One region of the Achromobacter veterisilvae genome, then DNA from elsewhere that is predicted to be linked to it. Evidence: predicted binding sites of a transcription regulator. Region 1 holds the regulator's gene; the other holds the start of a gene.
What was found. Region 1 encodes LexA, which represses DNA repair genes until DNA is damaged. Its sites were predicted from a motif close to ACTGTATNNNNATACAGT; they were not measured.

Region 1 (11,465 bases):
TCGGCTTCTCGGCCTCGGTGCGCGCCAAGTCCGAGCGCGGCGTGGGCGAGCTGTTCTCCGAAGTCGAACCCGAAGACCTGATCAAGTTCGGCCTGATTCCGGAACTGGTCGGCCGCCTGCCGGTGGTCGCCACGCTGGACGAACTCGACGAGGCGGCCCTGGTGCAGATCCTGACCGAGCCCAAGAACGCCTTGCTCAAGCAGTTCCAGAAGCTGTTCGCCATGGAAGGCGCCGAACTCGACGTGCGGCCCGCCGCCCTGAAGGCGATCGCCCGCAAGGCGCTCAAGCGCAAGACGGGCGCCCGCGGCCTGCGTTCCATCATCGAGCAGGCCTTGCTCGACACCATGTACGACCTGCCTTCCCAGGGCAACGTCAAGCGCGTGGTGCTGGACGAAAACGCCATCGAAGGCGAGGGCAAGCCATTGCTCATCTACGCCGACGAAGCCGCCGCTTCGGACAAGCCGGAGCGCGGGGAAGTCCGCGACGCGGCAGCCTGATATTTCAAAAAAGCCCGTTCCCGTAACGGGTTTTTTTGCCTGGGGGCCATTCCCGAGTGGAAACACGCTTTTCTCGCGGGCGCGACACTCGCATACTGTGAGTGTCCCCCCGGGGGATTTTTTCAGCCTTTGGGTTATCCAGGCGCCGAGATCTTGAATTTTCGGCTATTGTTCCCATAACAGACGTAACCGACGTGGCTGGTCCGGGTATACCCGGGCCACCTGTCCCCGATACGCCGAGTCATACCGAGGAACCTCCTATGTCTGCCAGCCAGACCCTGCCTTCCGACCCGATCGACCTGCCCCTGCTCCCGCTGCGCGACGTCGTGGTGTTTCCGCACATGGTCATCCCGCTGTTCGTCGGCCGTCCGCGCTCCATCCGCGCGCTCGAGGTTGCGATGGAAGCGGGCAAGAGCATCATGCTGGTGGCCCAGAAATCCGCCGGCAAGGATGACCCCACGCCCGAAGACGTCTACGAGATCGGCTGCGTCGCCGGCATCCTGCAGATGCTCAAGCTGCCCGACGGCACCGTCAAGGTGCTGGTCGAGGGCACCCAGCGCGCCCGCATCAACAGCATCGAAGACGCCGATTCGCACTTCACCTGCCAGGTGACGCCGATCGAACCGGACGCCATGCAAGGCTCCGAGACCGAGGCCCTGCGCCGCGCGATCGTCGCCCAGTTCGAACAGTACGTAAAACTGAACAAGAAGATCCCTCCGGAGATCCTGACCTCGCTGGCCGGCATCGACGATGCCGGGCGCCTGGCCGATACGATCGCCGCGCATCTTCCCTTGAAGCTCGAGCAGAAGCAGAAGATGCTCGAGATCGTCGGCACCTCCGAACGCCTCGAAGGCTTGCTCACGCAACTCGAAACCGAAATCGACATCCTCCAGGTCGAGAAGCGGATTCGCGGCCGCGTGAAGAAGCAGATGGAAAAGAGCCAGCGCGACTACTACCTGAATGAGCAGGTCAAGGCCATTCAGAAGGAACTCGGCGAAGGCGAAGAGGGCGCGGACATCGAAGAGCTCGAAAAGAAGATCATCGCCGCCCACATGCCCAAAGAGGCGCGCAAGAAGGCCGATGCCGAGCTCAAGAAGCTCAAGCTCATGTCGCCCATGTCGGCCGAAGCCACCGTGGTGCGCAACTACATCGATACGCTCATCAATCTTCCCTGGAAGAAGAAGAGCAAGATCAACAATTCCATCAGCAACGCGGAAACGGTGCTGGACAACGACCACTATGGCCTGGAAAAGGTCAAGGAACGGATCCTGGAATATCTTGCCGTGCAGCAGCGCGTGGACAAGGTGAAGGCGCCGATCCTCTGCCTGGTCGGCCCTCCCGGCGTGGGCAAGACCTCGCTGGGGCAGTCCATCGCCAAGGCCACGAACCGCAAGTTCGTGCGCATGGCGCTGGGCGGCGTGCGCGACGAAGCCGAGATCCGCGGCCATCGCCGCACCTACATCGGCTCCATGCCCGGCAAGATCGTCCAGAACATGTCGAAGGTCGGCGTGCGCAATCCCCTGTTCCTGCTCGATGAAATCGACAAGCTGGGCATGGATTTCCGCGGCGATCCCTCGTCGGCCCTGCTCGAGGTGCTGGACCCGGAACAGAACCACACGTTCCAGGACCACTACATCGAAGTCGACTTCGACCTGTCCGACGTCATGTTCGTGGCCACCAGCAACACGCTGAACATTCCGCCGGCCCTGCTGGACCGGATGGAAGTGATCCGCCTGTCCGGCTATACCGAGGAAGAGAAGATCCACATCGCCCGCGACCATCTGCTGCCCAAGCTGATGAAGAACAACGGCGTGAAGGATAGCGAGCTGACCGTCGACGACAGCGCCCTGCGCGACATCGTGCGCTACTACACCCGCGAAGCCGGCGTGCGCGCGCTCGAACGCGAAGTGGGCAAGATCTGCCGCAAGGTCATCAAGCAGTTGCTGACCCAGGGCGACCGCGCCAAGGCCGAAGGCAAGACCCTCGAGGTCAAGCCGGTCAACGTGACGGGCGACAACCTGAGCGACTACCTGGGCGTGCGCCGCTACACCTTCGGCATGGCCGAAAAGGAAAACCAGATCGGCCAGGTGACCGGCCTTGCGTGGACGGAAGTCGGCGGCGACCTGCTGACGATCGAAGTCGCGGACATGCCCGGCAAGGGCGTCATCCAACGCACCGGCTCGCTGGGCGACGTGATGAAGGAATCGGTCGAAGCGGCCCGCACGGTGGTGCGCTCGCGCGCCCGCCGCCTGGGCTTTGCCGACAGCGTCTTCGAGAAGCACGACATGCACGTGCACGTGCCGGAAGGCGCGACGCCCAAGGACGGTCCGTCCGCGGGTATCGCGATCACCACGGCCATGGTGTCGGCCCTGTCGCGCATCCCGGTGCGCGCCGACGTCGCCATGACCGGCGAGATCACGCTGCGCGGCGAAGTGCTGCCCATCGGCGGCCTGAAGGAAAAGCTGCTGGCGGCCCATCGCGGCGGCATCAAGACGGTCTTGATCCCGGAAGAAAACGTCAAGGACCTGGCGGAGATTCCGGACAACGTCAAGAACCATCTCGAGATCGTGCCGGTGCGCTGGATCGACAAGGTGCTGGAACTGGCCCTGGAACGCCTGCCCGAGCCCCTGGCCGAGGAAGAAGCGGTCAAGGAACCCCTGGTGGCCAAGCCGGCCGAGCCGGGCTCGACCGATCCGGTGCTCAAGCATTGACCTGACCTTCCGGGCGTCTCCGCAAGGAGCGCCCGGGAGCCATGACCCAAAAAGAAACCCGCCTCGGCGGGTTTCATTTTGCCTGCGCCGGGAAGGGCGGGAGAGGCCCTTAGTGCAGCGCGTGCGTGCGGATCAGGCCCACGGCTATGCCTTCCAGGGCGAAATCCTGGTCGGCGCCCACCACGATGGGCTGGAAGTCCGGGTTTTCGGGCAGGAGTTCGATGTGGCCGTTCTGGCGCTGCAGGCGCTTGACGGTGACGTCATCGCCCAGCCGGGCCACCACGATCTGGCCATTGCGGGCCTCGGAGGCTTTTTTCACGGCGAGCAGGTCGCCTTCCAGGATGCCCGCGTCGCGCATGCTCATGCCGCGCACCTTCAGCAGGTAGTCGGGCGCCTGGGCGAACAGGTTGGGGTCCACGCCGACCTCGCGTTCGACGTGTTCCGCGGCCAATATGGGGCTGCCGGCGGCCACGCGGCCCACCAGCGGCAGCAGCAGTTGCGCCAGGGAGGGCAGGGGCAGCGAGGCTTGCGTGGGCGCCGTGGAGGCGTCTTTCAGGCGGATGCCGCGGGAGGCGCCGGCCGTGAGTTCGATGGCGCCCTTGCGGGCCAGGGCCTTGAGGTGATCTTCCGCCGCGTTGGGGGAACGGAAACCCAGGGCCTGCGCGATTTCGGCGCGCGTCGGCGGAAAGCCGGTGCGCGCGACGGTCTGCCTGATCAGATCCAGGATTTGTTGTTGGCGATCGGTGAGTTTGCTGGCCATGGCGATGATCCGGTGCTAGCGGACTGTACATATATACAGCGCCATTCTGGGGGACGCAGCGCAAAAAAGCAAGTTGCTCCCCGAACTGACCGGCCGGTCGCCTCAAAGCGGCAACCGGCCGGTCAGGATGCCCCGGATCGAGCGCGCCGGGCCAAATCAGACCTTGCCCGGGCGGACCTCGACCAGGCGCCGCGCGTTATTCCGGCTTGATGCCGGCCGTCTCGATGACGCCGCGCCACTTCCGGGTCTCGGATTCGATGTAGTCCTGCAATTCCTCCGGACGCGTGGCCTTGATCGTGATGGCCTTGTCTTCGAGTTTGCGGACGATGTCGGGCATGGCCAGCGTTTTCAGCAAGGCGGAACTCAGCACCGACAGCCGGTCGGCCGGAATGCCGGCCGGGCCCATGACGCTGACCCAGGCGTCCACGCTCATGTTCTTCACGCCCAGCTCCTCGGCGGTGGGCACATCGGGCAGTTCCTTGATGCGCGTCGTGCTGGTGATGGCCAGCGCCCGCACTTTGCCCGATTGCACCAGGCTCAGGGCGGCGGGCAGATTGTCGAACCCGAGGTCGACGTGGCTGCCCATCAGCGCGGTCAACGCCGGGCCGCTGCCCGAAAAGGGAATGTGCTGCATGTTCGAGCCGGTCAGGATCTTGAAGTATTCGCCGGTCATGTGCGGCGACGTGCCGGCCCCGGGGCTGGAGTAGGACAGTTGCCGCTGCTTCGCGTCGGCGATCAGCGCGCCCAGGTCCCGGTATTTCGAATCGGCATTGACCAGCACCAGATTGGTGTAGAAGCCGACCTCGCCGATCATGGTGAAACCCTTGATCGGGTCGAAATTCAGTTCCTTGCGCAGCAACGGGTTGATCACGTTGGTGGCTACGGTGCCCAGGAAGATGGTGTAGCCGTCCGGCTTGGCGTGCGCGACCGTCGAGGCGCCGATGGTGCCGCCCGCGCCCGCCTTGTTCTCGACGACGACGGACTGGCCCAATTCGCGCGACAGGCCCTCGGCCAACACGCGCGCGACGATATCGGTCGAGCCGCCCGGCGGAAACCCGACTACGAAGCGGATGGGCTGGTCCGGAAAGGCCGCGGCGGCGGAGCCGCCCAGCGTGATGGCCAGCGCGCCGGCCGTGGCGGCAATCCAGGTCTTGAATGTCATGATCGATGTTCCTCCTGCTGGCTCGCGTCGCGCAAGTCGTCGATGATTCGCCGCTTGTCGAGTTTGCCTAGTGTGTTTTTTGGAAAAGACTGCACGATGTGGATGATTTTGGGTGTCCGCACGGACCCCAACTGCTGCTTGCCGTAATCAATCAGCGCCTGGGCGCCGACCGAGTCCGGCCGAACTGGAACGACCGCCATTTCGACGCGTTCGCCCCAGTAGTCGTCGGCGACGCCGAACACCACGCATTCGGCGATGTCCGGGTGTCGCGCATAGGCGTTCTCGACGTCGGAGGGATAGACATTGAAGCCGCCGCTAATGATGACGTCCTTGGAGCGGCCTTTGATGAACAGGAACCCGCGCTCGTCGATGTAGCCGATGTCTCCGGTGTGGAACCAGCCGTCTTTCAGGACGGCCGCGGTCTGCTCGGGCATGTTCAGGTAGCCCGACATCAGCAGGTCGCCGCTGGCGATGATTTCGCCCAAGGTGTTCGGGCTGGCGGTGGCGCGGCCGTCTTCGCCGACGACCGCGACCCGCGTCAGGGGGCCGACTCGGCCCGCGCTGCCATGGTTTTCCGGTCGGGAGCCGGTGGCGCCGTCCATCCCCGCGATGATGACCGGCGCTTCCGTCAGGCCATAGGTAACGCCCAGCACGGGGCCGAACGCCGCGATTGCCTGCGACAGCAGCGGGGCCGGGCAGGGCGCGCCGCCATACAGCAGGTTGCGCAGCGTCGGCAGGTGGCGCGGCGCGTCGCGCTGTGCCTGCACCAGCCGCTGGAGCAGGGTGGGAGGCACCCAGGTGGACGTCACCCCGCAGGTGTCCATCAAGGCATGCAGTTGCTCGGCCGTGGCACGGCCGGCGATCACCAGGCAGCCGCCGGCATGCAATACCGGCAGCACGAACGTGCCCGCGCCATGCGTCATCGGCGGCGCCAGCAGGAAGCGTTCCTCGCTGTCGAAGCCATACGCCATGGCCAGCGACGCCACCATGGTGTTGATACAGCGCAGCGACTGCAATACGGCTTTGGGCACGCCCGACGATCCACCCGTGAACTTGATGGCGGCCGTCTCGCCCGGATCCGGATTGGAGCGCGATGGCGACTGGCCCGCGTGTTCACGCACCAGCGCGTCGGTATGGAGCTCGCGGCGCTCGTCGTTGCAGATGCGCGGGCCGTGGTAGGAAGCCAGCAGCGCCTCGTAGGCCGCGTCGTGCAACACGATATCGGGCGCGGCCGTCGCCAGTTGGCGGGCGATGTCCTGTTCGACGACGGTCGGCGTCAGCGGCACCAGCACGCCGCCGCAGGCATAGGTGGCCAATATGCCCAGCAGCATTGCGTGCGAATTGCCGGCCAGCGTGGCGATCACCGGACGAGGCTTGCCCGACAGGCGTTGCAGCGCCGCGGCCAGCGCCAGCGCCTGGCCGCGCAGCGCTTCGTACGTATGGGTGCGGCCGGTGGCCGCATCGATCGCCGCGATGCGATCCGGGTACCGCATGGCGGCATGCAGGAAAAAATCGATAGGCTGCATGCTAGAGCCTGTTGCTGAGCACCGTGACCACGGCCGCCGCATCTTCGTAATGCAGGAACCCGCCGCCGTTTTCGGCCACCGCGGTGCGGGCGCCCCGGACCTGGCGCGCGCCGGCTTCATGGCGCAGTTGCGTAACGAGCTCGTGGATCTGCACCAGGCCCGTCGCGGCGATCGGATGCCCCTTGGACACCAGGCCGCCCGATACGTTGACGGGGGTGATGCCGCCCAGGCTGGTCGCGCCGCTTTCGGTGTAGGGGCCGCCCTGGCCGCGGGCGCAAAGGCCCAGGTTTTCGATCTGCAGCAGTTCCGCGAAGCTGGACGCGTCATGCACTTCGGCCACGTCGATATCCCGCGGCGTGATCTCGGCCATGGCATAGGCGCGCTTCGCGGCCAGGTGCACGCAGTGCCGGTCCATGTCGGCGATGTCGCGGATCACGGTGCTGGCCGCGCCGATGCCCGCGACCCTGACGGCCCGTTGCCTGCGCGCGTCGGACAAGGCGCGGCCGCTGGACAGCACGACGGCCGAAGCGCCGTCGGAAATGGGCGCGCACATGGCGCGCGTCAGCGGCCAGGCGATCTCGGGAGTGGCAAGCACGTCGTCGATGGACATGTCGTTCTGGTACTGGGCCAGCGGGTTCATGGTCGAGTGCGCGTGGTTCTTGGCCGCCGCGCTGGCGATCTGCCGCTGCGTGGTGCCGTAAGTGCGCATGTGCTGGCGCGCCATGGCCGCATAGATGTCCATGAAGAAGCTCTGCGTATTCCAGGCGCCGGGAGAGTTCAGCCGCTCGCGGATGGCGGGGTCGGTCTCTTGCTGGCAGAAGAAATCCCATGTCTGGCGCAGCAGATGGATGTCGGTGCCGCCGAAGAACGCATTCATCATTTCGGTCTTCTTGTCGGGGTAGAACATCTTCTCCGCGCCGACCACCAGCACCGTGTCGAACATGCCCGATTCGATCGCCATGCAGGCGTTGAACAGCCCGGAACTGCTGCTGGCGCAGGCATTTTCGATATTGAAGACGGGGATGCCGCTCACCCCCATCGCGTTCAGCGCGCACTGGCCGCGGATCGAATTCTGCTTTTCCATCTGGCCCTGGCGCACGTTGGAGAACCATGCGGCTTGCATGTCATCCAGGCCATGGCCGCTGTCGGCCAGGGCAGTATTGACGGCTTGTTCGGTCAGTTGCTTGACCGAAAGATCCGGGTGGCGGCCCAGCGGAGTATGGGCGATGCCGGTGATATAGACGTTCATGGTAGGTGTAGGCGGCTGGTCGATGAGTGGCTCTATTCTGCGTGGCCGACCGATCCGGATTAACCCCTGCTTACCCGTGAAAAAGAGGATAAAGTTCCGGCATATGAAACTTTTCTGCCCGGTATGGGCCTGGACGTTATGACGGAATCCTCCAGCATCCAGAAGGCGCTGCGAGTGCTCAAGACTGTGCAGCGCCATCACGAAGAAGGCCTGCGGCTCACGGATGTATGCCGAGAGCAGGGCCTGGAAAAACCGACGGCGCTGCGGCTGTTGCGCGAACTGCTGGCGCAGGGGCTGGTGGCCCGCGATGCGCGCAGCAAGAAGTACTACCTGGGCGACTATTGCCGGAAACTGGGGGAGTCGCTGGCTGCGCAGTCGTCGTTGTCCGTGCGCTATGGGCCCTTGCTGCGCCGTATTTCCGACCGCACCGAAGACGCCAGTTTCCTGGTGATCCTGCAAGACCTGGATACCCTCTGCATTGGCCGGGAAGTGGGCGCCTATCCCATCCAGGCGTTGGCCATCCCGGTCGGCAACCGCCAGCCCATCGGCGTGGGCGCGGGCGGCCTGGCCATGCTGGCGAGTTTCGACGACGACGTCACGGAGCATTACCTCAAGGTCAACAGGGCCCGCTTCCTCAAGTACAAGTCGCTCACGCTGGAGCAACTGCGCATGCGCATCGCCCGCGCGCGCAAGCGCGGCTACGCCGTGATAGGCAGCCACGCGGTCAGCAAGGTGACCGGCGTGGGCGTGACGCTGATGAATAAAGAAGGCGACGTGCTGGGTGGCATCAGTGTCGCGGCACTGGACAATCGCATGACGCAAAAGCGCCAGGAGGCCGTGGCCCAGATAATCCGCGAAGAGATGAACCGGTTCCTGGACAAGTAGAGCCGCCGCGGGCGTGCACAAATGAAAACGGGACCCGAAGGCCCCGTTCGCGGAAGCAGGCCCGTGGGCCCGCGCGGCTGCTGGCTTACAGCACGGCCGCGATGCCCGCGGCCACCTTGTCGATGTTGCCGCTGTTCAGCGCGGCGACGCAGATGCGGCCGCTGGAGACGGCGTAGACGCCGTGCTCTTCGCGCAGGCGGTCCACTTGCGCGGCGGTCAGGCCCGAGTACGAGAACATGCCGCGCTGGCGCAGCACGAAGCTGAAGTCCTGCTTGCCGCCGTGTTCCTGGATCTTCTCGACCAGTTGCTTGCGCATCAGGCGGATGCGGTCGCGCATGCCGGCCAGTTCCTCTTCCCACATGGCGAAGAGTTCGGGCGAGTTCAGGACCGTCGACACCACCGTGCCGCCGTGGGTGGGCGGGTTGGAATAGTTGGTGCGGATCACGCGCTTGAGCTGGCTCAGCACGCGGGTGGCTTCATCCTTGCTGCCGGCCACGACGGTCAGCGCGCCGACGCGCTCGCCATACAGGGAGAACGACTTCGAGAACGAGGAGCTGATGAACATGGTCAGGTCCAGGTCGGCGAACAGGCGCACGACCGCGGCGTCTTCCGTCAGGCCGTCGCCGAAACCCTGGTAGGCGATGTCCAGGAACGGGACCAGGTTGTTTTCCTTGACGACGGCGGCGATCTGCTTCCACTGGTCCATGGTGGGGTCCACGCCCGTGGGGTTGTGGCAGCACGCGTGCAGCACGACCACGGTCTTGGCCGGGGCGGCTTTCAGGTCCGCCAGCATGGCGTCGAAGTCCAGGCCGCGGGTGGCGGCGTCGTAGTACGCGTAGGTGCCGACCTCGAAGCCGGCGCGTTCGAACAGCGCGCGGTGGTTCTCCCAGCTCGGGTTGCTGATCAGGACCTTGGAGGTGGGGAGCAACTGGCGCAGGAAGTCGGCGCCGATCTTCAGCGCGCCCGTGCCGCCCAGGGCCTGGGTGGTCAGTACGCGGCCGGCGGCGGCCAGCGCGGAGTCCTTGCCCAGCAGCAGGGCTTGCGCGCCCGCGTTGTAGCCGGCGATGCCCTCGATCGGCAGGTAGCCGCGGGCGGCGGCGGCTTCGATGCGGGCGGTTTCCGCCTTGCGGACGGCGCCCAGCAGCGGAATGCGGCCCTGATCGTCGTAGTACACGCCCACGCCCAGATTGACTTTACCGGGACGCGTATCGGCGTTGTATTGTTCGTTCAGGCCAAGAATAGGGTCGCGCGGCGCGAGTTCGACGGAATCGAAAAGGGTGCTCATGGGAGTCTGATGAGGTGGGTGGACGCAGTACGGAGTGCTGTGGATAATGGGGGGTTTACCCTGGAACAGTCTAGCATGTCTAAAAGCGCAATAGACCCGATTGCGGAAAACCCCGCGCCCGGGGGCGAGGGCGCGCCAGCCATTGCGGCGGGCCCCGGATTTGTCGACTTCCCGGGAAGTCCGTTTCACCTGTACCAGCCCTATCCGCCGGCGGGGGACCAGCCCGCCGCCATCGAGGGCTTGATCCAGGGGATGCAGGACGGCCTGATGTTCCAGACGCTCCTGGGCGTCACGGGCTCGGGCAAGACCTACACCATGGCCAACGTGATCGCCCGGCTGGGGCGGCCCGCGCTGGTGCTGGCCCCCAATAAGACGCTGGCCGCGCAGCTCTACGCCGAGATGCGCGAGTTCTTCCCGAAGAACGCGGTCGAGTACTTCGTCTCGTACTACGACTATTACCAGCCCGAGGCCTACGTGCCGACGCGCGACCTGTTCATCGAGAAGGACTCGTCCATCAACGAGCACATCGAGCAGATGCGCCTGTCGGCCACCAAGAGCCTGCTGGAGCGCCGCGACACCATCATCGTGGGCACGGTGTCGTGCATCTACGGTATCGGCAATCCGGGCGATTATCACGCGATGGTGCTGATCCTGCGCGCCGGGGACCAGATCTCGCGCCGCGAGATCCTGGCGCGCCTGGTCGCCATGCAGTACACCCGCAACGACGCCGACTTCACGCGCGGGACCTTCCGCGTGCGCGGCGAGACGATCGACATCTTCCCGGCCGAAAGCCCGGAACTGGCGCTGCGCCTGGCGCTGTTCGACGACGAGATCGAAAGCCTGGAGCTGTTCGATCCCCTGACCGGCCGCATCCGCCAGAAGCTGCCGCGCTTCACGGTCTACCCGGGTTCCCATTACGTGACGCCGCGCGACACCGTGCTGCGCGCCATCGAGACCATCAAGGAAGAACTGCGCGAACGCGTCAAGCGCTTCACGGACGACGGCCACCTGGTCGAGGCCCAGCGGCTCGAGCAGCGCACCCGCTTCGACCTGGAAATGCTGCAGGAGCTGGGCTTCTGCAAGGGCATCGAAAACTACTCCCGCCACCTGTCGGGCGCGGCCGCGGGCGAACCGCCGCCCACCCTGATCGACTACCTGCCGGCCGATGCGCTGATGTTCATCGACGAAAGCCACGTCACCATCGGCCAACTGGGCGGCATGTACCGCGGCGACCGCTCGCGCAAGGAAACGCTGGTGCAGTACGGCTTCCGGCTGCCGTCGGCGCTGGACAACCGGCCGCTGCGCCTCGAGGAATTCGAGGCCCGCATGCGCCAGTGCGTGTTCGTGTCGGCCACGCCGGCCGCCTACGAGAAAGAGCACGCCGACAACG
Region 2 (11,465 bases), 270 kb from region 1:
GGCCCAGCGTGTCGCGATAGAACTGCTGCGGGCTGAAGGTGCCGGAGAACAGCACCGTGGCGTGCGCGGCCGCGTAGCGCCCCGCCAGGTGCGGGGCGGGAATCACGTTGCGCACGCACAGCGTCGACGGCGGCGTCTTGGCGCCGGCCGCGCCCGGAGCGTCCAGGGTCACGTCGAACAGCGCGTGCGAACCGAACTGCTCGGCCAGGCGCATGAAGTGCAGCGCCTCGAAGTAGAAGCCCAGCACCGGATCGTCCTGCGCCAGGGGCGACAGGCCCATGTGGTCGGTGATCGCCGCCACCGCCTTCTGCACTGCCGCCAGCACGCCCGCCGGGGCCTCGTCGTAGGCCTGGTAGGCCTCCGCCTGCTTTTTGTTCAAGGCGTTCCATGAACGGTTCAGGCCGTCCAGCGCCTTTTTCAGCGGCTTGGGCGCGGCGTAGCGCGCGGCCGACAGCGCGGCCTGGCCGAGTTCGCCCGTGTACATGCGGCGCGCCCGGTCCACCAGGTTGTGCGCCTCGTCCACCAGCACCGCGACCTTCCACTGGTGGGCCTGGGCCAGCGCGTACAGCATGGCGGTGGAGTCGTAGTAGTAGTTGTAGTCGCCCACCACCACATCGCTCCACCGCGCCATTTCCTGCGACAGGTAATAGGGGCACACCTGGTGCTCGTCGGCCGTGCGGCGCAGCGCCGCCGCGTCCAGGCGGACGTGCGCCAGCGCGGCTTCGCGGGCCCGCGGCAGGCGGTCGTAGAAGCCCTGGGCCAGCGGGCAGGATTCGCCGTGGCAGTCCTTGTCGGGGTGCACGCAGGCCTTGTCGCGCGCCTGCATATCCAGCACCCGCAGGCGCGGGGCCGCCGGCTGCGCGTTGACGGTTTCCAGCGCTTCCAGCGCCAGGGCGCGGCCCGGCCCCTTGGCGGCCAGGAAGAAAATCTTGTCCAGGCCCGAACCCGGGCAGGCCTTCAGCAAGGGAAAGAGAGTGCCCAGCGTCTTGCCGATGCCGGTGGGCGCCTGCGCCATCAGGCAGCCGCCGTCGCGGGCCGTCCGGTACGCGGCCACGGCCAGCTCGCGCTGCCCGCCGCGGAACGCCCCGTACGGGAACGCCAGCGCCTCCAGCGCCGCGTCGCGCGCCTGCCGGTGGGCCAGCTCGGTCCTGGCCCACGCCAGGAAGCGGCCGCACTGCTCCTGGAAGAACGCCGCCAGCGCCGCCGCGTCGTGCGTTTCCGTCAGCACCGTTTCTTCTTCCGTGACCACGTTGAAGTACACCAGCGCCACGCGCAATTGCGCCAGCCCCCGCTCCTGGCACAGCAGATGGCCGTAGACCCGCGCCTGCGCCCAGTGCGCCGCGCGGTGGTTGTCGCGCACGCCGTCCAGCCGGCCGCGATAGGTCTTGACCTCTTCGAGCTGGTTGGCCGCGGGGTCGTAGCCGTCGGCGCGCCCGCGCACCCGCAGGTTCTCGTAGTCGCCCGACAGCGGCACCTCGGTCTCGTAGGCGGGGCCGCGCCGGCCCGCCACGAGGGCATGCCCCGCCATGCCTTCCAGCCCGCTGGGCGCCGGCGTGAAGCGCGAATCCAGGTCGCCGGCGCGGGCCGTGAACTCGCACAGCGCCCGGACCGCCACTGAATAGCTCATACCGGATCCTCCCGCCAGCTCACGTGGCAGACGCTGACCGGCATGCCGTGCGCCACGCAGTATTCCAGCCAGCGGATCTGGTTGTCCTGCAGCTTGTCGCCCGGCCCCTTCACCTCGATCAGTTCGTAGCGCCGCTCGCCCGGCCAGAAGCGGACGAGGTCGGGCAGCCCCGAACGGTTGGTCTTGACGTCGCGCAGCAGCCGCAGGAAGAACAGCTTCAGGTGCGCGGCGGGCAGGCAGTCCAGCGCCTGCGCCAGCAGCGGTTCGGACAGCGCCCCCCAGAACACGAACGGCGACTGCACGCCGCGCTTGTCGGCATAGCGCGCCAGGATGGTGTCGCGGTAGCCGGGCGTATCGAGCTGCGCCAGGCATTCGGCGAAATGCGCCTCGCGCCGCGAATGGAAATCGGGCGCGTCCAGGTCCGCCGGCCCGCGCTGGAACGGATGGAAGAACGCGCCGGGCACGGGCGCGAACACCGCCGGCCAGCACAGCAGGCCGAACAGCGAATTGATGAGCGCGTTTTCCACATAGTGCACCGGCGCGTCGTCGCGGTGCAGGTGGTCGCGCGCCACGAATTCCACCGGCGCGGGCTGCGCGGGACGCGGCAGGGCCAGGTCCTGGCGCGCCACCGCGGGCGGCCGCCGGCGCGCCGGGGCGCCCTGCCCCGCGCCGCGCAGCAGGCGCGGCATCATGCGCGCCAGCCGCTGGCTTTCCTCTTCGCTTTCGGGCTCGGCCTGCGCCTGCGCCGCCAGCGCCAGCGCGTCGCCGAACCGCGCCATGCGTTCATACACCCGGATGCGCCGGTGGCGCGCGCCCGGATAGGCGCACAGCGCGTACACCCGCTGCGCGGCCTCCCAGTCCTGGGCCCGTTCGCAGGCCTGGCCGATGCGCAGCAGCATCTTGCCGCGCCGCTTCTCCAGCCAGGCGTTGTCGCTGGCGCAGGCGTCCACCGCCGGCAGCAGCGCCTCCACGCCCGCCCCGTCTTCCAGGGCCTGGCGGCATGCGTGCAGCGCGAGGTAGCGGTCGACGTCGGCGCGCGCCTGGAACGCGCGCGACGCCGCGTCGAACGGCACAGTCTCGTACTGGAACACGCCCAGGTCCGCCAGCACGAATTCCGACCAGTCCTGGCGCAGATTGCCGAAGAACATGAGGCGGAACCGTTCGCACAGGTCCGCCGCCATGACGCGCCAGACGGGCTCGCCGGCCCGCGGGTGCCAGGCGGCATAGGATTGCGGCTGGGGGTGCAGCGGCCGCAGCGCTTCCAGCAGGTCCGCCTTGCGGGCGCCGGGCTTGACCGGCGCGCCGGGGAACAGCGCGGCAAGTTCGGCCTTGGTATGCAGGCCGAAAAGTTCGTCCAGCGTCATGGGCGCGCCGGCGTCCAGCCAGCCCAGCGCCTCCAGCGGCGCGGCGGCTTCACGGGTGCCGGGGATCTCTTCGTAGGCCAGCCGGGTGGCGCGGAACCAGGGCCCGCGCCGCATCAGCATGCGCACCATCAGCGCCCGCGACGCCTGCGGCAAGGCCTGGAAATCCGCCAGGAAACGGAGTTCGGCGGCATCCAGCAGGTCGGCGTAGCGTTCGGCCACCCACGCCAGCGCGCGCTCGAAATTGTGCAGGTAGTAATAGCGGTACGGAGGAAACATCGGCGCTGCCGGATAGCTGGGTATTTATCCAGTAATCATAGCAGGCCGGCGGCCGGCCTTGCCGGAAAGCCCGAGAGCTTTCCGACAAGGCGCGGCCGGCGAGGCGCGGCCGGCGAGGCGTCACGCCGCGGGCCTTGGGCGCCTCAGCGCGCCGGCTGCGGCGCGGCCCCGACGTCCTTGCGCACCTTGGCCACGTCGGCGGCGCTGACCGACGCCCCCTGGTTGCCCCAACTGGACCGCACGAAGGTCACCACGTCGGCGACTTCCTTGTCGGTCATGCGCCAGTCGAAGCCCGGCATCGCGTACGCGGTCGGCGCCGCCGAAGTCCCCGGCATCTGCGCGCCTTTCAGCACGATGTGGATCAGGGACGCCGGATCCGCCGAGTTCACCGTGGAGCTGAGCGCCAGTTGCGGGAACGTTTCCGTATAGCCCTTGCCCGTGCTGCGGTGGCAGGCCGCGCAGTTGTTGAGGAAGGCCATCGCGCCGTCGCTCTTGTCCTTGCCGGTGCGCAGGGCCTGCGCCACGGACTCGTCGTAGGCGAGCGGCTTCGCGTCCTTGTTCACCGGAGGCAGGCTCTTCAGGTACGCCGCGATGGCGTTGACGTCGGCGTCGGACAAATGCTGCGTGCTGTCGCCGACCACCTGCGCCATGCCGCCGAAGGCCGCCGAATGGCCGTTGCGGCCGGACTTCAGGAACGCCGCGATGTCCTCCTGGCTCCAACTGCCCAGGCCGTCGGCCATGTCGCCCCGCAGGTTCTTGGCGAGCCAGCCTTCGACCACGCCGCCCGACAGGAAGGCCGAGCCGTCCGCCTCGGTCAGCGCCTTTTCCTGCAAGGCGAAGCCGCGCGGCGTATGGCAGGTGCTGCAATGGCCCAGGCCTTCCACCAGGTACTGGCCGCGCAGCAGCGCTTCGCGGTCGGCGCCCTTGAGGTCGCTGGCCGCGGGCCCGCTCACGGCGTCCGGCGCGAACATCCAGCGCCACACGCCCAGGGGCCAGCGCATCGACAGCGGCCAACTGATGTCGGTGTCCTTGTTGGCCTGCTTCACCGGCTCGACGCCATGCATGAAGTAGGCGTACAGGGCCTTCACGTCGTCGGGCGCGACCTTGGCGTAGGCCGTGTACGGCATGGCCGGATACAGCGAATGCCCGTCCTTGGACACGCCGTGGCGCACCGCCCGGTCGAAGTCCTCGTAGGTGTAGTCGCCGATGCCGGTTTCCTTGTCCGGCGTGATATTGGTGGAATAGATCGTGCCCAGCGGCGACTCGATGCCCAGGCCGCCCGCGAACGGCTTGCCGCCCTTCGCGGTATGGCAGGCGATACAGTCGCCGGCGCGCGACAGGTACTCGCCCTGCTTGATCAACTGCGCATCGGCCGGAGTGCCGTCGGCCGCCCACGCGGATCCCGCGACCAGCGCGGAGAGCGCCGCAACAATGGTCTGCTTAATCATTGTTCCGTCTCCTTACGCCTGGACCAGCGGGCCGGGGTTCTTCAGGTACTGGTCGCGGATCGCCTGCGCGGCCCAGAAAGCCAGGGCGCCCACCAGTCCCGTCGGGTTGTAGCCCATGTTCTGCGGGAACACACAGGCCCCCATCACGAACACGTTGGACACGTCCCAGCTCTGCAGGTACTTGTTGACCACGCTTTCCTTCGGGTTGGACCCCATGATGGCGCCGCCCGTGTTGTGCGTGCTCTGGTAGACCCGCGTGTCGTAGCGCGCGCCCTTCTTGCGCACCGCGACGAAGTGCTTCTCGGGCTTCATGGCCTTCGCCACCTCGTCCATGCGCTTGCCCATGTAGCCCAGCATGTCGAACTCGTTGTCGTGCCAGTCGAAGGTCATGCGCAGCAGCGGCTGGCCGAAGCTGTCCTTGTAGGTCGGGTCCAGCGACAGGTAGGCGTCGCGGTACGACATCACCGAACCGGAAATGCCGATGGTCATGTAGCGCTGGTACGCGTCCTGCACGCCCGCCTTCCATGCCGTGCCCCAGGTCGGGGTGCCCGGCGTGGTGGGCGTCATCTTGATGGGACGCCCGCCGTAGCGCACGTGGCGGATGCTGGCCCCGCCCAGGAAGCCCAGCGGGCCGTGGTCGAACTGGTCGCCGTTCAGGTCGTCCATGCCGACGCCGCCCGCGCCCGTGCCCACGAAGGGATTGAGCTGCGTGCCCTTGGGCAGCAGCGCGTTCACCGCGCCGTTCATCTGGTAGGCGTAGTTCTTGCCGACCGTGCCTTCGTTGGTCTTGGGATCGTAGGGCTTGCCGATGCCCGACAGCAGCAGCAGGCGCACGTTGTGCATCTGGTAGGCCGACAGGATCACCAGGTCGGCGGGCTGCTCGACTTCGCGGCCCTGCGCGTCGATGTAGGTGACGCCCACGGCCTTCTTGCCGGTCGAATCCAGATTGACACGGATCACGTGCGATTGCGTGCGCAATTCGAAGTTGGGCTTCTTCAGCAGCACCGGCAGGATGGTCGTCTGCGGCGACGCCTTCGAATACATGTAGCAACCGTAGTTCTCGCAGAACCCGCAGAAATTACAGGGCCCCAGGCGCACGCCGTACGGATTGGTGTAGGGGCCGGACGCGTTGGCCGCGGGCGCCGGATACGGATGGAAGCCGACCTCGCGGGCGGCCTTGTCGAACAACTGCGCGCCATAGGTGGTGGTCAGGGGCGGCAGCGGGAATTCCTTGCTGCGCTTGCCTTCCAGCGGGTTGCCGCCTTCGACGATCTTGCCGTTCAGGTTGCCGGCCTTGCCCGACGTGCCGCACACGTATTCGAACTTGGTGAAGTACGGCTCCAGTTCGTCGTAGGTCACGCCGAAATCCTGGATGGTCATGCCTTCGGGGATGAAGCTCTTGCCGTAGCGCGTCTCGTAGCGCGTGCGCAGTTCCAGCTCTTCGGGCAGCACCCGGTAGTGCATGCCGTTCCAGTGGAAGCCCGCCCCGCCCACGCCCGTGCCCAGCAGGAACGAACCGTTCTGGCGGTACGGCACGGCCACGTCGTCCACGCCGTGGCGGATGGTCACGGTTTCCTTGGACAGGTCCTGGAACAGCTTGCCGCGCACGGAGTACGCCAGTTCGTCGATCACCTTCGGGTACTCGGCGTCCTTGGGCGTGTCCTGCATGCCGCCGCGCTCCAGCGCCAGCACGTGCAGGCCGGCTTCGGTCAGTTCCTGGCCCAGGATCGCGCCAGTCCAGCCGAACCCGACCAGCACCGCGTCAACTTTCTCTTTCTTGATCGCCATGGCTCAGCCCTTTTCCCCAGAGATCGAAACGGGACCGTAGGGGTACTTCACGTTGGGCTGGTCCACCCAGTCCATGTAGTCGGCGCGAGCCCCCGGAAAGCCCACCATCTTCCAGCCCACCATGTTCTTGTTGCCGCCGTACATCGGATCGGCGAAGAACCCTTCCTTGGTGTTCGACAGCAGGAAGCTGAAGAACGTCCTGGACGGAACGGTCTCGAACTCGATCTTGCCGCCCTGCAGGTCCTTCAGGATCTGCTCCTGCAGCGGCTTGTCCAGTTCGGCGTAGACCTTGCCGTGCGTTTTCACGCACCAGGCGTCGCAGGCCTGGATGCCGTTGCGGTAGACCTCGCGCGGATTCTGGTTGAGCTGGTAGCCCAGTTCCGGCACCACGTCGGGATGGAACGGCCCCTGCATGTACCAGAGCTTGCCGTGGCCGAACGGCGTTTCCATCTGGCGGTCGATGAATTCCGGCACGCCGGCTTCGATGGCGCCGGGGCCGTAGTCGTCGGCGGGAATCAAGTGATCGACGGCCGCGACGATGAAGGCCCATTCGGCCTTGGTGAAATAGGTGGGTTCATAGGGCTTGGCCGCGCGCGCGGCGGCGCTCTCCGGCCCGTTGGTACAGCCGGTGGCCATTGCGCCCACCGCCAACGTCGACGCCGGCACGATGGCCAACGCCTGCAGGAACCGCCTGCGCGGCTTTGCGTCTTCTGTCATAGACATCTCCGTGAATACTCCAAGTTGTCCTAGCGACTGCGAACATGAACCTGGAAACACGAACCGCCGAGCTAGTGACAACACGCTCTTCGCTTACAGAAAATCGACCGTTCCTGTGAATAGGGACACAAGAAAAGGTGGGGACATTATGCGCTCTTTCGAGCATCTGATATGCACGATGGACCGTATCAGTTCGATTTTCTTGACATGAAAATGTCTTTTGCTTTAAGGACTACGTAAGACGCCTGAAAACGCGGGCTTTTCTGACAAGGCCATGAACGGTTGCATCGCATTCCATTGCGCGCCGACGCGCGCCGCGCACTGCCCAACGCATTAACAACGCTAATAGGACTTCCTGTTTATTTAATTGGTCCTGCCCTGCCCCGGACACTACAGTGTCATCGATCCATGGGGAGGGAACACGTGTCGCCGCACCAACAACCCACACGCCGGACGCTGGACATCCTGGCAACCTTGATCGCCTTTCCGACCGTCAGCCGGGACTCCAACCTGGGCCTGATCGAATGGGTGCGCGACTGCCTGCGCGGGCACGGCATCGGCGCCCGCCTCAGCTACGACGACTCCGGCGCCAAGGCGAACCTGTTCGCCACCATCGGGCCGGACCTGCCCGGCGGCATCGTGCTGTCGGGGCACACCGACGTCGTGCCCGTCGACGGGCAGGACTGGAGCAGCGACCCTTTCAAGGCCCGCATCGCGGACGGGCGCCTCTACGGCCGCGGCGCCTGCGACATGAAGGGCTTTCTCGCGGCCGTGCTCGCCTGCGTCGACCGCCTTGCGGCGGCGGAACTGCGACGTCCGGTCCACCTGGCCTTCACCTACGACGAAGAGGTCGGCTGCAAAGGCGTCAGGACCCTGCTGGCCGACCTGCAAGCCGCGCGGATCTCGCCCGCGGCCTGTATCGTGGGCGAGCCCACCGACATGCAGGTCGTGACCGCGCACAAAGGCAGCCGCAATTACCGCTGCTGCGTCCGCGGCAAGGAAGCCCACGCGTCGCGCACCCAGGACGGCGTCAACGCCATCGAATATGCCGCGCGCCTCATCGGCCGCATCCAGGACCTCGCCGACGAGTACGCCCTGGCGCCCCGCGAGGACAGCGCGTTCGACACCCCTTACGACACGCTTCAGACCGCCCTCGTCAACGGCGGCCTGGCGCGCAACATCGTGCCGCGCGACTGCGAATTCATCTTCGGCTACCGCTATCTGCCCGACAGCGATCCCGACCGCATCGTGGGCAGCGTCCAGGACTACGCCCGCGACCACGTGCTGCCGCGCATGCGGCGGAAATTCGCCGCGGCCGACATCCTGTTCGAAAAGCAGTCCGACAACCCCGCCTTGCGCCCGGGGCCCAACGCCGCCATCGCCCGCTTCGTCATGGGCCTGTCCGGCGCGGGCCATGCCGGCCCCCACGTGAGCTACATGACCGAAGGCGGGCTGTACCAGCAGGCGGGCGTCGCCTCCGTCATCTGCGGGCCGGGCAGCATCGAACAGGCGCACCGGCCGGACGAATACGTGGAGCTGAGCCAGCTCGCCCGCTGCGAAGCCATGGTCGCCGGACTTTGCGAGCATGCCGCCGAATTCCAGACCGATACGGAAACGACAGGAGAAGCCCGATGACCCCTCGCGCGACACGCGCTTTGCGCCACATGGCGGCCGCCCTCATGGCCGCGCTGGCGGTCCCCCTGTGCGCGCCCGGCGCGCATGCGCAGGCGCCCGCGCCGCTGAAGGACTATCCGCGGCAGGCCATTACGCTGATCTCGCCCTTTCCGCCCGGCGGCGGCAACGACGGGGTCGCCCGGTTGCTGGCAAACGAACTCGGCCGCATCACCGGCCAGTCCGTGGTGGTCGAAAACCGGTCCGGCGCGGGAGGCAATATGGGAACCGCCGCCGTCGCCCGCGCCAAGCCCGACGGCTATACCCTGGTGCTTTCGCAGAACAGCGTCATGGCGGTGAATCCCGCCATCTACAAGAACACGGGCTTCGACGCGCTGAAGGACTTCGCCCCGGTATCGCAGATCACCTCGGCCCCGCTCGCGCTGGTGGTCAGGAGCGAAAGCCCCTACCGCACGCTGGCCGACTACCTGAACGACGCCAAGGCGCGGCCCGGCGCCGTCACCTACGCCACGCCCGGCAACGGCACGCTGTCCCACCTTACCGGCGTCCTGCTGGCGCGCCAAAAGGACCTGTCGCTCGTGCACGTGCCGTACCGGGGCGCCGCCCCGGCCGTCAACGACCTGCTGGGCGGCACCGTGGACATGCTGATCACCTCGCCGCCCTCCGTGGAGTCGCTGGTCACCGGCGGCAAGCTGCGCGTGCTCGGCGTCACGCACGAAAGCCGCATCGGCGCGTTCGAAACGGCGCCCACCCTGGCGGGCCAGGGCATTGAGAACGTGTCCATCGAAGGCTGGTACGGCGTCTTCGCCCCCGCCGGCACGCCGCCCGAACGCGTGGACTACCTGGCCTCGGCGATCGGCCAGGCGGCGCGCACGCCCGCCGTCCTCGACAAGATCCGCCAGGACGGCGCCGAAGTGGTGGCGAGCGAACCCGACGCATTCGCCCGCAAACTGCGGGACGAAACCACCTACTGGGCGGGCGTGGTCAAGAGCGCGAAGCTCGCGGTCGACTAAGGCCGCGCGGGGCGTTGCCGCGGCGAATCCGGCGGGTTCAACATCATGAATGCTTGCTGATCGCCCTGGCCGCCCGTATCACCAGCGGGCCCAGTTCACCGCGCGCGCGCTCCAGCGACCAGCGGGGCTTCGGCACCGAGATGTTCAGCGCGCCCATGGGCATCCCCTTGTCGTCATGGACCACCGCCGCCACGTTCAGATCCGCCGCGTAGAACTCTTCGTCCGCATAGGCGTACTGGTCCCGCCGGGCTTCGTCGATGAATGCGCGCAGCGTGGCGATATCTGTGGTGCTGCGCGGCGTGTGCTTGATGCGTGCAACGCTGCGCAGCTTGCGGTCCAGTTCGGCGGGGGGCAGCAGCGCCCACAATGCGCGTCCCGAGGCGGACGCCACGCACGGAATGCGCGTGCCTGCGGGCATGTACTCGGGAATGTGCCGAGCTGGCGCCACGCGCATCACGAAAACCATATTGTCCTGGTCGTCGGGCACGCCCAGGTTGACGATTTCGCCGCATTCCTGGTTGACCTGATGCAGCACCGCGTGCGCGTGCTGGAACAAGGGCTGCCGGTATAGATAGCTGTAGCCCAGCCCAACGGCCTTGACCGTCACGCTGTAGCGCTTGGTGCGCGGATCCTTGTACAGATAGCCGCCCTGCTCCAGCGTGTAGGCCACGCGCTGCGCCGAGCCCATGGTGATGCCGTTCTCACGCGCGATTTCCTGCAGCGTCAGCGAGGCATGGGCGCGGAAGGACTCCAGCACGGCCAGGCCTTTTTCCAGCGACTGGATCATCAAGGGGGAAGGTTCGGCCATCTGGACTCCGGGCAAAAGAATAGGCATGGCGATCGCGGCCCCAGGCAAACCCTAGGTGTTCGGCTCCGGGCACGCGAGGTATAAAAACGCCAGAGATATCTCTATCCGTATTCTATTATCGAATAGCGATAACATCATATAAAGGATGGGCGGCGCAAGTGCCGATATCGCCGGATCTGACGCATTCCCTCCCGCCACCCGCCTCGGTCGACGTGGCCATCGTCGGCGCCGGCATCATAGGCGTAAGCACCGCGTATGCGCTGGCCCGCGCCGGCGTGCGCGTCGCGGTATTCGAAAAAGGCGCGGTGGCCTGCGAGCAGTCCTCGCGCAACTGGGGGTGGGTGCGCACCCTGGGGCGGGACTTGCCCGAAGTCCCGCTGGCGCTGCGCGCGAACCGGCTATGGGGCGAGATCCAGGACAAGGTCGATGTGGGCTTTCGCCGCAGCGGCATCCTGTACCTGCAGGAGTCCGACGCCGACGCGGCCGGGCACCAGGCATGGATCGACGGCGCGCGCGCCTATGGCATCGATGCCCGCCTGCTAGGCAGTCGCGAGGCCCGCGGCATGCTGCCGCAAACCGCGCGCGGCTGGACCGGCGCCCTGTACAGCGCCAGCGACGGCGTGGCCGAACCGCAGTTGGCCGCTCCCGCCATCGCGGCGCTGGCGCGCGCCGCGGGCGCGCAGATTCTGGAAGGTTGCGCGGTGCGCGGCGTGGAACTCTCGGCCGGCCGCGTTTCCGCCGTGGTCACCGAGCACGGACGCGTCGCCGCCCAGGCCGTGCTGGTCGCCGCGG

Region 2: WHX56_RS21850 (VRR-NUC domain-containing protein) is a predicted target of LexA. The motif match lies at 3,283-3,300, and genes of this name have one in related genera.

The regions. Positions count from the first base shown of each region.
Region 1 covers NZ_CP148753.1:4,984,695-4,996,159, reverse strand. The annotation lists gene clpX (ATP-dependent Clp protease ATP-binding subunit ClpX) at 1-497, shown strand, start outside; gene lon (endopeptidase La) at 758-3,208, shown strand; gene lexA (transcriptional repressor LexA) at 3,318-3,968, opposite strand; gene WHX56_RS23085 (Bug family tripartite tricarboxylate transporter substrate binding protein) at 4,165-5,130, opposite strand; gene WHX56_RS23080 (class I adenylate-forming enzyme family protein) at 5,127-6,656, opposite strand; gene WHX56_RS23075 (thiolase family protein) at 6,658-7,905, opposite strand; gene WHX56_RS23070 (IclR family transcriptional regulator) at 8,029-8,790, shown strand; gene WHX56_RS23065 (amino acid aminotransferase) at 8,876-10,075, opposite strand; gene uvrB (excinuclease ABC subunit UvrB) at 10,085-11,465, shown strand, end outside.
Region 2 covers NZ_CP148753.1:4,714,039-4,725,503, forward strand. The annotation lists gene WHX56_RS21845 (ATP-dependent DNA helicase) at 1-1,627, opposite strand, end outside; gene WHX56_RS21850 (VRR-NUC domain-containing protein) at 1,624-3,267, opposite strand; gene WHX56_RS21855 (cytochrome c) at 3,411-4,715, opposite strand; gene WHX56_RS21860 (GMC family oxidoreductase) at 4,728-6,503, opposite strand; gene WHX56_RS21865 (gluconate 2-dehydrogenase subunit 3 family protein) at 6,507-7,220, opposite strand; gene argE (acetylornithine deacetylase) at 7,629-8,855, shown strand; gene WHX56_RS21875 (tripartite tricarboxylate transporter substrate binding protein) at 8,852-9,865, shown strand; gene WHX56_RS21880 (IclR family transcriptional regulator) at 9,909-10,673, opposite strand; gene WHX56_RS21885 (FAD-binding oxidoreductase) at 10,832-11,465, shown strand, end outside.